One region of the Lysinibacillus sp. FSL K6-0232 genome, then DNA from elsewhere that is predicted to be linked to it. Evidence: riboswitches for the same ligand, from Rfam matches in the RefSeq annotation. Region 1 holds a riboswitch; the other holds the start of a gene.

Region 1 (7,526 bases):
TTTTTCGTGTAAACTTATCCATGCTTGAGTCCTTTGTATTGGATTTGGATGGTTTGCTACCACCAACCAGTATAAAGGATTTTTTTATGCTTGGAATAGATGACAGAAATTTCAGTTTAATTAAACGCGTTGGATTATTTTAATGCGACGCTAGTGACTTACAACAAATAAATGTTTTCTTCTATTGTATAGTATACGCAAATATAGTGTTAACAAGACCCCTATTAAAAAAGCTCATTCCCTGTAGCAGCAGAGAATGAGCTTAAAGATATAAGGGGAGTTTTAGCCTGCTTTTGAAAGCAATTGATAGCGATATTGTGTTAAAACCTGTTGAACAAGGCTGACTTCCTTCTCTGTAAAATTCGGCACAGCATATGTACGTTCAACTAATTGGAATGTACCATATTTTAAATAATACTCTGTTGCAGGAAGTGGGATATGACTTATACCATAACTTTGATAAGCTTCATAAACTTCCTTTACGCTATAGCCTTCTTCTTGTGCACAAATTTGTTCATAAAATGCTGTATGACCAAAAGCTTGTTGCCATTTTTCTTCAACTGATGCAAGTAAGTGTTGCATGGCCTTATTGTTTACAAATATATAACCTTCGTTTAGTTCATAAATAAAATAAGATGCAATATTTTGTGCACTATAAATATTACCCATTTAAACCACTCCTTTATCATCAGTTTTTAGAGAGAAATAGCTGCTGGTTAGACAGCACTTTTAACTGTTTACCCTTTAAAAAGTTAGTGTCGCTCATTTATATTATTTCCTAGTATATAGCATGGTTTTATTTAAGTCAATAATACAAATAAAAATACTAGGTTTTATTTTCGAGAAAGTTCTGACAATTTACCAAATGAGGTAAATAGCTGATGCAGCAACGTTTTACGCATTACCAAATGAGGCACTTCAAATGAGAAAATACGTAAACGCTACAACATTGCTCTTTATCTTCTCTAGCTTAAGCTTCTATTGTTTGCTCAGCTGATGTTGCTTGTGCAATTGCCTGTTCTAAATCAGCAATAATATCTTCCACTGCCTCTAAGCCGATAGATAAGCGAATGAGCGATTCGGCTACGCCAGCTTGGACCAATTCCTCTGCTGATAATTGCTGATGTGTCGTGGATGCTGGGTGTATAATTAACGATTTAGCATCTCCTACATTCGCTACATGTGAGAATAGCTTTACACTATCAATAAGCTTTCTTCCTGCTTCACGTCCACCTTTAATGCCAAAGGTAAGCACTGAACCGAAGCCATTTCTTAAATATTTCTTCGCCAAATGATGTGTAGGGAAATCCTCAAGACCATTGTAATTTACATATTCCACAGATGGGTGGTTTTGTAAATATTCAGCCACTGCCAATGCATTTTCATTATGTTTAGGTATACGCAAATGAAGCGTTTCTAAACCTTGTAGGAAATTAAAAGCAGCGTCAGGGCTCAATGTTGGACCAAAGTCGCGTAATAATTGTACACGTAGCTTTGTAGCAAAAGCAGTGGATGCTGTATCAATGCCATAACGTAGTCCATGATAGGAAGCATCAGGCTCCGTAAAGCCAGGGAACCGTCCACTCGTCCAGTCAAACTTACCAGCATCTACTACAACACCACCTAAAGTTGTACCATGACCACCAATCCATTTTGTTGCTGAATGAACAACAATATCTGCCCCAAAGTCAATTGGTGTAGAGCCATAAGGAGAAGCAAATGTGCTATCTATAATTAATGGCAAGCTGTTGTCATGAGCAATTTTAGCAACCGCTTCAATATCTAAAACCTTTAAGCTTGGATTACCATAGACTTCAGCAAAAACAGCCTTCGTTTTATCAGTAATCGCTGCATGGAAATTTTCTGGGTTTGTTTCATCTACAAAAATTGTTTTAATACCGTAGTTTGGTAATGTATTTGCGAATAAATTATAAGTACCACCATATAAAGAACTAGCTGCTACTATTTCATCACCAGCTCCTGCTAGGTTTAAAATGGAGAAGGCAATCGCTGCTGCACCAGATGAAAGTGCTACTGCCGCTGTCCCACCCTCCAATAAAGCTACACGCTTTTCAAAAACATCTACAGTAGGGTTTGTAATACGTGTGTAAATATTCCCCGCTTCCTCTAAGGCAAAAAGACGTTGCGCATGAGCAGTGTCTTTAAAAACAAAAGCTGTTGAACGATAGATAGGAACTGTACGGGTGCCTGTCACAGGGTCTGGCTCTTGACCACCATGTAACAATAATGTTTCTGGTTTAAAATCTGTCATTGTATACCTCCAAATGGTTATTTTTTTACGATGGTACCGGAGATGAGGAGGATTTTCTGTAGAAAACAAAAAACCCTCTTCAGCTAAGAAGAGGGTTGCAGTTGCAAGTTTTCCTCCCCTTATCTGCCAGATTCAAGCATGAATCTGCAGGAATTAGCACCGTAGTAAGTTCGTCACTCACTGGTTGCTGGGCATCATAGGGCCTGTCCCTCCGCCGCTCTTGATAAGAGTATGTGATTCAATTTCCATCGTTGTTACACAGTATAAACATAGAGTTTTTTTCTGTCAACCTATAAATTTTATTTTTTCCGAAACTTCTGTTTGCTTTTTTTCGTAATATGAACACATACATTATTTTTAGAAATCAATTCGAAAGGAGTATTTTTATGGTAAAAGCCGTGATTACTGTTCTTATTGTCGGCTATCTTATTGGCTGCATTCATGGTTCGAAGGTGGCGCAAATTTTATCGGGGGTTGACCTAAAAAAAGCTGGTCATGGCAATGCTGGAGCCTCCAATGCCACACTTTCTCTTGGCTGGAAATACGGTGTTTTAGTCGCTCTCATTGATATTGGCAAAGGAGTTATTGCCATTATTGGTGCACACCTATATTTTGGGGATGCTACATTTTTGACAGAAGAGCAAATATGGCTGCTGACATACCTGATAGCTGCAGGTGTTATTTTAGGTCATAACTTCCCGTTTTATATGGGCTTTAATGGCGGTAAAGGGACTGCCTCTATTATTGGTATTTTGCTTGCTGTGAATTGGAAAATTGGTTTATTTGCACTTATACTTTTTGTTATTTTATCGTTTGCTACAAACTATTTAATTGTTGGTGTACTTGAGTTTTATCTTGTCTTTTGTACAGCCACATATTTATGGATTCCCGGAATCGGCCCAACTGTTATCGCACTATTGCTTTTTGTCATCGCTATGATTTTACATATTGAAAATATTAAACGATTAGTGAAAGGCACAGAGCCTAAAGTCACCTCAGCATTTAAGAAAAAGAAATAGTATTATTATAGAAATTTAACAAACTATTACGATTGCATTTATTTGAAACGGGTACAATATTAACAATGGAGGCATTGGCAATTTCAGCCTCCTGTCTTCACTAACAATGTGCTGCGTAATCATAAAAGCATGCTCAGCATTTTTCCACAAAAATATTTATCGGAATTATAATATCCCCTATACACTGGCATTGAATTACTTACATAGTTATTTTGTCTTTTGTATGACCGTATATTTTCTCTTTATTATCTGCTTAATGCTCTAAAAAGTAATTATTTTACATACTGATTATTCTATAATAAAATGGACAGTTTTCTATCTTAATAAAGTATTGTCCTAACCGATGTTATGAATAATAGTGTAGAAAGGATGAGAAAATATGTCAGCACTGAAACAAGAAGCTACAAAACGTAATTTAAAGCCTCTCTGGATTGCGCTAGCCTTTGCCCTACTAATTATTATTACATTTTTGCCGAATAATGGTGAGCTACCTGTAGCAGGACAGCGCTCTCTAGCCATCCTAGCCTTCGCAGTTATTCTTTGGGTAACAGAAGCTGTATCATATCCTGTTAGCTCAGCGATGATTATTGCACTTGTTACTGTGTTACTTGGGCTTGCGCCAACAGTTAATGACCCTACAACAGAATTAGGTACAGCAGGTGCTCTAAAGCTTGCATTAAGTGGCTTTAGTAATTCCGCAGTCGCTCTAGTAGCAGCAGCTCTTTTTTTAGCAGCAGCAATGCAGCTTACCAACTTGCATAAGCGACTCGCTCTCTGGATTCTTTCACTTGTAGGAACAAAAACGAAAGCTATTGTATTTGGCGCTATTCTAGTATCAATAGCCCTTGCATTCTTTGTCCCTTCTGCTACAGCGCGTGCTGGTGCCGTTGTTCCCATTTTACTCGGAATGGTCGCAGCATTTGGTTTACCACGTGATAGCCGACTCGCTGCCCTACTTGTTATTACTTCTGTACAAGCTGTTTCTATTTGGAATATTGGTATCAAAACAGCAGCAGCCCAAAATATGGTTGCATTAAATTTTATTCAAGAACAATTTAATGTGAATATTTCTTGGGGGGCATGGCTACTCTACGCTGGTCCATTCTCCGTTATTATGTCAGTTGTGCTATTTTTCGTCATGATTATGCTTATTAAACCTGAAACAAGCAATATTGAGGGTGGTAAAGAGGTTATCAAGAAACAACTTGAAGAGCTTGGTCCGTTAAAAGGCCCTGAAATACGTTTAATTATTACCTCTGTTATCTTACTGTTCTTTTGGGCAACTGAAGGAAGACTTCATCCATTTGATACAACAACCGTCACAATTATTGCTATTGCTATTTTATTATTACCAAAAATCGGTGTATATACATGGAAGGAAGTTGAATCTCATATTCCTTGGGGAACAATTATTGTCTTTGCGGTAGGTATTATGCTAGGAACGATTTTATTAAGTACGGAAGGTGCATCATGGTTATCCGATAAAGTGTTTGGCTCACTTGGTTTAGATTCTATGCCGATTTTAGCTACGATTGCACTCGTCACACTCTTTAATATTTTGATTCATTTAGGCTTTGCAAGTGCAACAAGCTTAGCATCCGCGCTTATACCAGTATTTATCGTTTTAGCATCAACATTAACGGCGAATGTTGACCAAGTTGGTTTCGTCATTGTACAGCAATTTGTCATTAGCTTTGGCTTCCTGCTACCAATCAGCGCACCACAAAATATGCTTGCCTATGGTACGGGCGCATTTACAACAAAAGACTTCCTGAAATCAGGTATTCCATTAACCGTTGTAGGCTTTATTTTGATTTTGCTCTTCTCTGCAACTTATTGGAAATGGATTGGACTTCTATAGATTTTCATTATAAATATTTTACGTTATGAGATAATTTATAGAACTTCCTATAAGTGATTAAATATTCTTCTTTGTTCGATTTTGACTATAAAGCGTGCTATGCTTTTCATATACAAAGAAACAAAGGAGAGTCTATACATGGTAAAAGAATTATTACGTAACCATTCTTCAGTGCGTATTTATGATGGTAAACCTATTTCAAAAGACATTATTGAAGATTTAATTGCTACAGCACAAATGGCTGCAACATCACATTTTGTACAAGCCTATAGTGTTATATGGGTAACAGATGAAGAGAAAAAGGAAAAATTAGGTTTACTTTCTGGCAACCCACGCCAATATGAAACCTCCGGAGGTGCTTTTGTCTTTTGTGTTGACTTTAAGCGCCTGCAAATGGCTGGTAGATTAGAGAGTGTGGATATCGTAGCTGACTCCGCTGAAAATGTCCTTGTAGGTGTAGCAGATGTGTCATTATTTGCACAGAACTTTGTGATTGCTGCTGAATCAATGGGCTACGGTATTTGCTATATTGGCGGTGTACGCAATAACCCTGCTGAAATCAGTGAGTTGTTCAATCTACCTGATTATGTTTTCCCATTATTTGGGCTAACAATCGGCGTTCCTGCACGTCGCAATGAGGTAAAACCTCGTTTACCTGTATCTGCTGTATTACATGAAAATGAATACAATGCTCAAAAATATGAGGAGCTTTTACCAGCATATAACGAAACAATGGAAGCCTATTATAATAGCCGATCATCAAATAGAAAAATTGATAATTGGACAAAACAAATGGCTGACTTCCTAATTGAGCAACGTCGTCCTCATATTAAAGAGTTTTTAGCTAAAAAAGGATTTAATTGGAAATAAACTATTAGAAATGGGGTTACTATCGTATGATAACAACCCCATTTTCATTTTAACTAGTATTTTTTACATAAGCTCCATCAGATATATAACTGCAAATTAATAAATAGGACTCTTTCTTTTTCCAGCAATTCCATTCATATTTATAATAATCGATTACGCGCTAGCGTCAGGTACATCTGTCGGGCTTTTATCTTGGTTCAGTGGGCGTTTGGACACCCACTGAACCAAGATAATCCTATCACTGAAAGGAGTTATAGACAAAATGGCCTTTGTGAATAAGCATCTTGCTCGTACTTTGGAGCAACAGCATAGGAGAAGTGTTAGAAGTTTATTTTTAAAAATGGAAGAATTAAATAATAATTGTACAGAATTAAGAAAGCGACTTGAAGCACATATTGACTTTACACAATATCAACCTGCTATTGACTATATTGATCAATTTGTGTCACATACAACGATTCTTCAACTAAAATTTATTACCAATACACAAAATTTAGAAGTAGTTGTCTTACACGCCCTTTTGTTAGATTATATTTTAGAAAATAATGACCAACTAACTTTCGAATATGAAAATAAACTATTGCAAAGTTACCTGCAAGATATTTTCATGTTAAATAATCATGCACAAACACTTTTTACCAACCATCGAGAAAAAATGTTGCGCTATATTCAACAGCACACTAAATAACAAAGGACGACCTTCACTGCATGAAGATCGCCCTTTGTTATTTTTTCTATTGTAGCCCTTTTATCATTAGTGAACGAACTGGCAAGAATTGCTCGCCTGTATCGCCATATGTGAGAATGACCTCATCACCCTCTTGTAAATAAATAGCTAAAGGCTCTGTTTCAGCACTTACTAAATAATTTTCACCATTTTCTAGCAAGAACGATACTGTTGTAAAATCACCTAAACGTTCTTTGTATACACGTAATACTTTTCCACTAGCCTGCTTTTCCTCCGCTTTGGAGCTCCCGTCCACTGTATTTCCTCCACGGCTTAAGGCTGTTTTATATAATTTCAGCGCTTCTTTAGGTGTTGTTGCATAAACAGAAATCTCGGGATTTGCTGCTGATACAATAAAATAGTTTTGTAAAAAGCCATTAGAATCCAGTACAGCCGTTAACCAGCTTGCTTCACCATAAAAGTTATATAACACTGGCATTTCACCAGTCCATTTTTTCTCTATAAATTTCTTTTCAATAATTTGTAAATTACCTTGTGAATCCATATAGCTTGAATCTTGATTTCCTGTATAATATGTTGCTGCACCTGTTCGCGCATTTGTTAAAGAATAGCCCAGCATAGAATCTACGCCCTCTTTTGGACTTGTAAAGTCTGTAAAGTAATACATATCACCATTCTCATCAAAAATTGGGCTAACATTTGATTCTGTTCCCTCATCAGATGGAATTTTTACATCCTTTTTCCCAAACATACTATTCCAGAATCCATGAACATAGTTACCAAAATAACTATTTTGTAAGCTGACCGTTTCGGGTG
Region 2 (7,526 bases), 3.2 Mb from region 1:
TTTTCATCACTAATATAACAATAACAGCAATGGCTGCTACATTGATTAATAACCCTAAAATATTACCAAGTATCCCCATACCACTAAATAGGCTACCGAATAATAAACCTGCTAATCCACCAAGCATTAAGCCTTTCATAAGACCGCCTGAGAAAAAGCCGCCTTTTTTAGTTGTATCCGCTTTATTTGTTGAGTTTGTATTATTTTTATTTGTTGTTGCATTATTGTCTTTAGAATTATCCTGTGATTTTTGGATATTTGAGCTATTATTATTGTTTGTGAAGCCCTTTTTTCCTGATTTATAAGATTTTTTTGCTTCAGCTGTTGGTGTATCTGAGATTAACAATGTTGCACCTACAGTCGAAAAGATGAGTGTCGCTGCAAAAAGAGCGGCAAGAATTTTTTTCATTACGTACATTCCTCCAATTATAATTTCATCGTACTATAATAATAGTACATGAATTTTTGGTAAAAATAAAATAAATGCCTTCAATCCATAGGCGCTATGGTAAAATGATGCGTACAGTTACTATGTAAGAGCATATGTGTAACCCAAATTCAACTGTCTTCCATATAATAGTGGCAAGGCAGTTTTTTAGTTCATCGACAAAAGTTGAATGGGTAGTTATCTCTAGAATAAAGAAGGCAAATCACTTTTTTTACATAATGTGCAGGGAGGGAAAATAATGTACGAGCAATTATTAATAAAGCGCAATAAAGAAAGAATTGATTCCCTACAGAAGCGTATACAAGCAGACAATACATGGTTTGCTCAAAATATGAACTTATTAGCATTTACTGAAGTGCATATAACAGCCTTGCAAAAAATATTGTATCAGATAGTTCAAGGACTATTAAAAGAGCAGCAGCAGCGTTATTTACAAATTGTCTATACAGGGCAATCTGTACAGGAGAATGTATTAACACTGTTAGCAGAGTATGATGACGTGCTGCGTGATGCTATTCCACATCCTGTTTATATTCTTATTTGGCAAATTTCTTCGCTAGAGAAGCTAGCTTGTAGTGCTGAAGTAGTGGACGATGTATTGGATGTGCTGGAGTGGTATTGTCAGCATCACGCTAAACAAATCAAGATATTAAGTGAAGACGAATTAGACTATGAGGAAATGATCGATTTATACAAAGAGGCGGTCGAGGAGCAGGATGCAGAGGCACAGTATCGCCTAGGGCAATATTATAATGCTATAGAAGGTGAATATTTTCAGCCAGAAAAATCGCTAAAATGGTTTGAACGTGCAGCTGTTCAGGGTAATATAGATGCACAATATCTACTAGGAAATTTTTACTTTGAAGGAATTGGTGTTGAAGAAAATTACTCCCTTGCATTTTCATTTTATGAAAAAGCGGCTTTACAGGGCCATGCGGATGCAGCTAATAATTTAGCGGATATGTATTTTAATGGAGAGGGTGTACCGCAAAATTACCTACTAGCAAAAAAATGGTTTGACTATGCAGCAAAGCATCATGTTGCCGAAGCAATGTTTACTTTAGGAATTATTTATGAACAAGGATTAGGCGTGACGGCTGATAAGGAAACAGCCTTTCGTGCTTATAAAAAATCTGCTGAGGCAGGTTATGTGGAGGCACAGTATCGTCTTGGTGGCATTTATTTGGAAGGACGCCTAGCTCAAGCGAAAGATGTAAATCGTGGTCTATTTTGGTATGAAAAAGCGGCAGAGCAATACCATGTTGATGCTTTTTATGATTTAGGCTTTATCTGGAGCAATGGTTTAACAGGGATACGTAATATTGAAAAAGGAATTCATTGGTATAAGCAAGCAGCACTTCAAGGTGATGCAGCTGCAAAGCTACAGCTTGGGCATATTTACAATAAAGGGGAAGGAATTGCCCGAAATATAAAAGAAGCGATGAAATGGTACCGTCTTGCGGCTGATGCTGGTGTTGAAGAGGCTGCCAAATTACTGCTGGAACTTAAAAAATTATGAATTTTGTATGAAAAACATTTAAGTATTTATATCTATTTATCTGCGTTTTTATAATAGGTAAAATATACTTTAATTATACAATCATTTAGGTTTATAAACCTATTTTTAGGGGTACGCGAAAATATTAGAATAGTTAAATTGAATGTGAACAAAGTAAGGTTTTAGTCATGATAATTAATGAAAAGACTGCATAATAATATTATAATAACTTTTTATTCTTCATATTAAAAAGATCAATAGGAAGGGCTTTCAACCTATTTTGTGTAAAATATTGTAATTTATAAGATTGACAGCCATTTGTAAAATGATTAAGGTATTATGAGAGATTTTGATAAGAAAAAATAGACAAAACCCGCTATTGAAAAGGTTTGTTGGCTCAAAGTAATGATATTTATGTAGTTGGGGAAGAGCGATTAATCCGTTGTGAAAGAAACAAAACTTGCAGAGTGAAAGTCAACCACAAATTATTGTGAAAAGCCCCTTCTTGTAGTAATCGATAAATTATATTAGATGTTTCTTAACATAATGAAAGTAAACAGAATGAAAGAGGGAAAATATGTGGTTTTTCAAAAAAGGAGAAAGATAAAATCATTAGACTTACAGCAATATATTGTGAAAATGGATTTGTCTAATCGCCCATCCATGATAAAACAAATGGAGATGCTAAATTTAACAAAGCAAGATTTACAATATTTAAAAGCATTTCAGCCATATGTAATGAACAGTATAGATCACATCGTTAACCGTTTTTACGAAGTGGTAGGGAGAGAGCAGCAATTAGTAGATATTATTAACCATCATAGTTCTGTAGAAAGGCTGAAAATAACATTGCGTCAGCATATTATTGAAATGTTTAACGGAACAATTGATGAGGAGTTCTACCAAAGGCGTGTAAAAATTGCGAAGGTGCATGTTCATATTGGTCTTCGAACACAATGGTATATTTGTGCATTTCAAGATCTATCTACATCATTTATTGATTTAGTGGAGGGAAATATAGAGTATCCTTATGATCAATTTAATACGATTAGGGCAATCCTAAAAATATGTAATTTTGAGCAGCAGCTTGTGTTAGAGGCATTTGAGAATACTGTTGAAGAACTAAAAGATACTATTGAGCAAGAGAGAGAATCAATAGAGCAGCAAATTGTAGCATCTTCAGAGGCACTAGCAACAATATCAGAGGAAACAAACACCTCCTTTGGTCTTTTAAGTACGCAATCGGAAGAGCTTAAACAGCTAGCAAAAAAATCACTTGATGTATCGATGTTAGCTGAAGGTCAAGCGCTTGAAGGTCGTGAGCGCTTAAAAAATCAGTCACAAAATATGCTTAATATTATCCATTCATTGCGTGATATCGAAGAAAATATAGAGCATTTAGCTGGTATGTCAAAGGAAATGGAATCGATTATGAGCGTAGTGACGAATATTGCGAATCAAACGAATCTATTAGCTTTGAATGCTGCCATTGAAGCTGCCCGTGCTGGAGAAGCGGGTAAAGGCTTTAGTGTAGTAGCTGATGAGGTGCGGAAATTATCTATTCAAACAAAAGAATCTGTGACAGCTGTTGCATTATTACTGCAAAAAACAAGTGAGCGGATGGAGAAGCTAGAGGACTCACTAACAAATATTCAAGATGAGGTTGCGTCTGGTGAGGAAAATATGTCACAGACGGAAGGTCAATTTACGAATATACTAGGAGCAATGACAGAGGCAAAGGATCAAAATAATTGTATGGCAGACAAAATACAAGTTATTGTAGAAATATTAAATGAGCTAAGTACTTCTTTTAGTGAGGTAGCAAATTCAGCAGAAAAGTTAGCAAGCTTTGCACAAAACTTAAATGACTAAACAAAGGTAGCGATCCCCTATATATGTATGAGAAGTACACGAACGGAGAGTGAAGCTACATACTTAAAGGGCGATCAAAAAATTTTCTAAATGAAATATTAATGGCTAATAAAGTGAAACTAACAATCAGTGGTGCTTGCACACACTCACTGATTGTTAGTTTTCTTAATTGAGTTTTTACAGGCTATACCTGATGCTACACTTTCGCACAGAAAATCGTTTTGTGCTGCTGCTGCGTTGCACTGCGCTTTCACAACAGAAAGAGGTATGTTTCAAAATCATTTGAAACATACCTCTTTTGCTAATTTTGTAAAGGGTTGAGCTTAATTTTGATGCAAAAAGGTTTATACTGTAGAGAGGAAGAACTAAAAATAGGGGCGGTTAATGATGAAAACAGTTGTTGTATTAGGCGGCGGTATTACAGGATTATGTACAATGCATTATTTGCAACGTCAGGTGAAGGAGAAACAGTTAGATGTTCGACTAGTGCTTGTTGAGAAAAATACATATTTAGGTGGTAAATTACACTCAGCGTATGAGCAAGGCTTTATTATGGAAACAGGTGCTGATTCCATTGTAGCCCGTCATAAAGGGGTAATGGAGCTTGTGCAGGAGCTTGATTTTGAAGAGCAATTAGTTTACAACGAAACAGGCATTTCCTATATTTATACAAACAATGAGCTTCATGCTATTCCAGCAGATTCTACATTTGGTATACCAATGAGTATCGAATCCCTTGAGCAAAGTACATTAATTTCAGAACAAGGTAAACAAGAGGCATTAAAGGACTTAGCATTACCAAATAGGGGCTTTACAAAGGAAAGCTCCATTGGAGAGTTTTTAACGTATTATTTAGGAGAGGAGCTTGTGCAAAACCAAATTGCGCCTGTGCTTGCTGGTGTTTATTCTGGCGATCTATACCAGCTTTCAATTGCCTCTACTTTGCCATACCTAATTGATTATAAAGATAATTATGGCAGTATTATTAAAGGCTTTGATGCAAATCGTGAGCAATTTATGCAAGCAGCTAACAAAAAATTTATATCGTTCCAAAATGGCTTGTCCTCCTTTATTAACCAGTTAGAGCAAACGTTAACGGATGTAGAAATTATAAAAGGCGTGGAAACGATAAGTATTCAAAAAAAGGAAAGTGACTATCTAATTTCCCTAGCGAATAATGCAAGCATTGTAGCGGACTATGCTGTTTTAGCGCTGCCAAATGAAGCCGTACAAAGTATCTTACAGGATAAAGCTTTAGATTACTATTTTGATCAATTTACAACTGCGTCAGCCATTACGATTTATTTAGGCTTTAATATACCAGATGCTCGATTGCCAGCAGATGGAACAGGCTATATTGTGTCACATAATTCGGATGTTGTATGTAATGCAGCGACTTGGACAAGCCGTAAATGGAAGCATACATCGAAGGATAGTAGATTACTTGTACGACTTTTTTATAAAAGCATTAATCCAGCGTATGAACAGCTACGTTTAATGACAGATAAGGAATTGGCAGCCATTGCTTTGGAGGATATTCGCAAAAGCTTGGGGATTGAGGAGCAGCCTACTGTTGTCAATGTAACAAAATGGATCGATCAAATGCCTAAATATGATTTAGCACATCGTGAGGCATTGCAAGGGCTGCAACAGGAGCTAGATAAAAATTATCCGAATTTAGCGATTGCAGGCTGCTCTTATTTTGGTGTAGGCATTGGTGCCTGTATTCAAAATGGGAAAAAGATTGGCGAGGAGCTTGCAGAGAAATTAGTTAAATTCTAAGACTTTAAGCGAAAAATTACTTTGTTCTGTGAAATAGTCTTGACTCAATCGCCTGTAAACGATATGATTCTTTTAATTATTTAAAAAATTCATACTTAATTCTTATCAAGAGAAGCTGAGGGACTGGCCCAATGAAGCTTCAGCAACCAACATTATGTCAGGTGCTAAATCCAGAAGACTCTTGTAGTCGAAGATGAGAAGGAACAACATTGACAAATCGTTAAAGCCTTCTTTTTATGAAAGAGGGCTTTTTCTTTTGAGATGATCGAAAACTTCCAATTATGTTGAAGCATAGTTGATAATGATAGAGTTAAGAAGGAAGAGAGGCAATTTTATGGGATTACTTGAAAGATTAAAAACACATGTATTGACGGCAGATGGTGCAATAGGGACGGTACTCTATGGCTACGGCTTAGAATATTGCCATGAGGAAATGAATATACAGAAGCCTGAATTAATTGAAAAGATTCATAGAGAATATATTGCAGCGGGTGCTGATGTGATTCAAACAAATACGTATGGAGCAAATGCTATTAAATTAGTTCGTTATGGATTAGAGTCACGTGTTCAGCAATTTAATGAAGCGGCCATCACAATTGCAAAACGAGCAGCGGCGGATGGCGGTCAATTTGTGCTAGGAACAATTGGTGGTATTCGTGGCATTCGTAAAAGTGATGCAACATTAGAGGAAATACTAGCAGCTGTCGAAGAGCAGGCAACAGTGTTACTGGCAGGGAATCCAGATGGTCTTTTACTTGAAACGTATTATGATTTTGAAGAGTTAACAGCGACATTAACAATGCTACGAGCAAAAACAGCTTTACCGATTATTGCACAAGTGTCAATGCATGAGCCAGGTGTGCTGCAAAATGGGCTTTCTTTAAATGAGGCATTGCATGATCTAGAGGCATTGGGTGCAGATGTGGTTGGTGTAAACTGCCGTTTAGGTCCGCATCATACAATTCAAGCATTTGAAGGCGTTGAGCTTCCTAAAAAGGCATTTATGTCAGCTTACCCAAATGCTTCGCTTCTTGATTTAGAGGATGGGCGTGTTGTTTATGAATCAGAGGCTGATTATTTTGGTCGAGCAGCTGTAGCGTTGCGTGATCAAGGCGTGCGTTTAATTGGAGGGTGCTGTGGTACAACGCCAAAACATATTGCAGCAGCTAAGAAATACTTAGAGGAGCTATCACCAGTTAGTGAAAAGCATGCAAAGCCAGTGAAAATTGAGGTTGTTCGTGAAGCAGAACCAGCTAAGCATGAATCTCTTTATGAAAAGGTCAAGCGTGAACGTTCTGTAATTGTAGAGCTAGATACACCAAGGCATTTAGAGATTGATGGCTTTATTGAGGGAGCGCAGCAATTATATAATGCTGGTGCTGATGTTGTGATGATGGCAGACAACTCACTAGCCTCTCCACGCATTAGTAATATTGCGATGGGTGCATTATTAAAGGAAACATATGGTGTACGTCCCCTTACACATATTACATGTCGAGACCGTAATTTAATTGGTCTTCAGTCACATTTAATGGGGCTTAATGCTTTAGGTATTCATGATGTGCTAGCTGTGACAGGTGACCCTACAAAAGTAGGCGATTTCCCAGGAGCAACAAGTGTTTATGATGTATCTTCAATGGAATTAATCCAATTAATTAAGCAGTTAAATGAAGGTGTTTCGTTCTCAGGCAAGCCCCTTCGTAAAAAAGCGAGCTTTTCAGTTGCTGCTGCCTTTAACCCAAATGTGCGCGTATTAGATCGTGCAGTAGCTCGTTTAGAGAAAAAAATCGAGCACGGTGCTGACTACTTTATTTCACAGCCTGTTTATACAAAAGAAAAAATTGTGGAAATTTATGAGGCAACAAAGCATTTACAAGCACCTATTTATCTTGGAATTATGCCAGTCACAAGCTATAAAAGCGCAGA

The links. A riboswitch is a leader RNA that binds a small molecule or an ion and turns the genes downstream of it on or off. The one in region 1 is predicted to bind S-adenosylmethionine.
Region 2: another riboswitch for S-adenosylmethionine. It lies ahead of MHB42_RS17785 (bifunctional homocysteine S-methyltransferase/methylenetetrahydrofolate reductase); the one in region 1 lies ahead of MHB42_RS02000 (O-acetylhomoserine aminocarboxypropyltransferase/cysteine synthase family protein).

The regions. Positions count from the first base shown of each region.
Region 1 covers NZ_JBBOYW010000001.1:409,298-416,823, reverse strand. The annotation lists gene MHB42_RS02010 (IS4 family transposase) at 1-22, opposite strand, end outside; gene MHB42_RS02005 (hypothetical protein) at 283-669, opposite strand; gene MHB42_RS02000 (O-acetylhomoserine aminocarboxypropyltransferase/cysteine synthase family protein) at 971-2,272, opposite strand; SAM riboswitch class I at 2,389-2,502, opposite strand; gene MHB42_RS01995 (glycerol-3-phosphate acyltransferase) at 2,659-3,291, shown strand; gene MHB42_RS01990 (DASS family sodium-coupled anion symporter) at 3,671-5,152, shown strand; gene chrR (class II chromate reductase ChrR) at 5,291-6,022, shown strand; gene MHB42_RS01980 (hypothetical protein) at 6,285-6,710, shown strand; gene MHB42_RS01975 (hypothetical protein) at 6,757-7,526, opposite strand, start outside.
Region 2 covers NZ_JBBOYW010000001.1:3,623,427-3,630,952, reverse strand. The annotation lists gene MHB42_RS17805 (hypothetical protein) at 1-409, opposite strand, end outside; gene MHB42_RS17800 (SEL1-like repeat protein) at 687-1,967, shown strand; gene MHB42_RS17795 (globin-coupled sensor protein) at 2,526-3,818, shown strand; gene hemG (protoporphyrinogen oxidase) at 4,206-5,600, shown strand; SAM riboswitch class I at 5,700-5,800, shown strand; gene MHB42_RS17785 (bifunctional homocysteine S-methyltransferase/methylenetetrahydrofolate reductase) at 5,935-7,526, shown strand, end outside.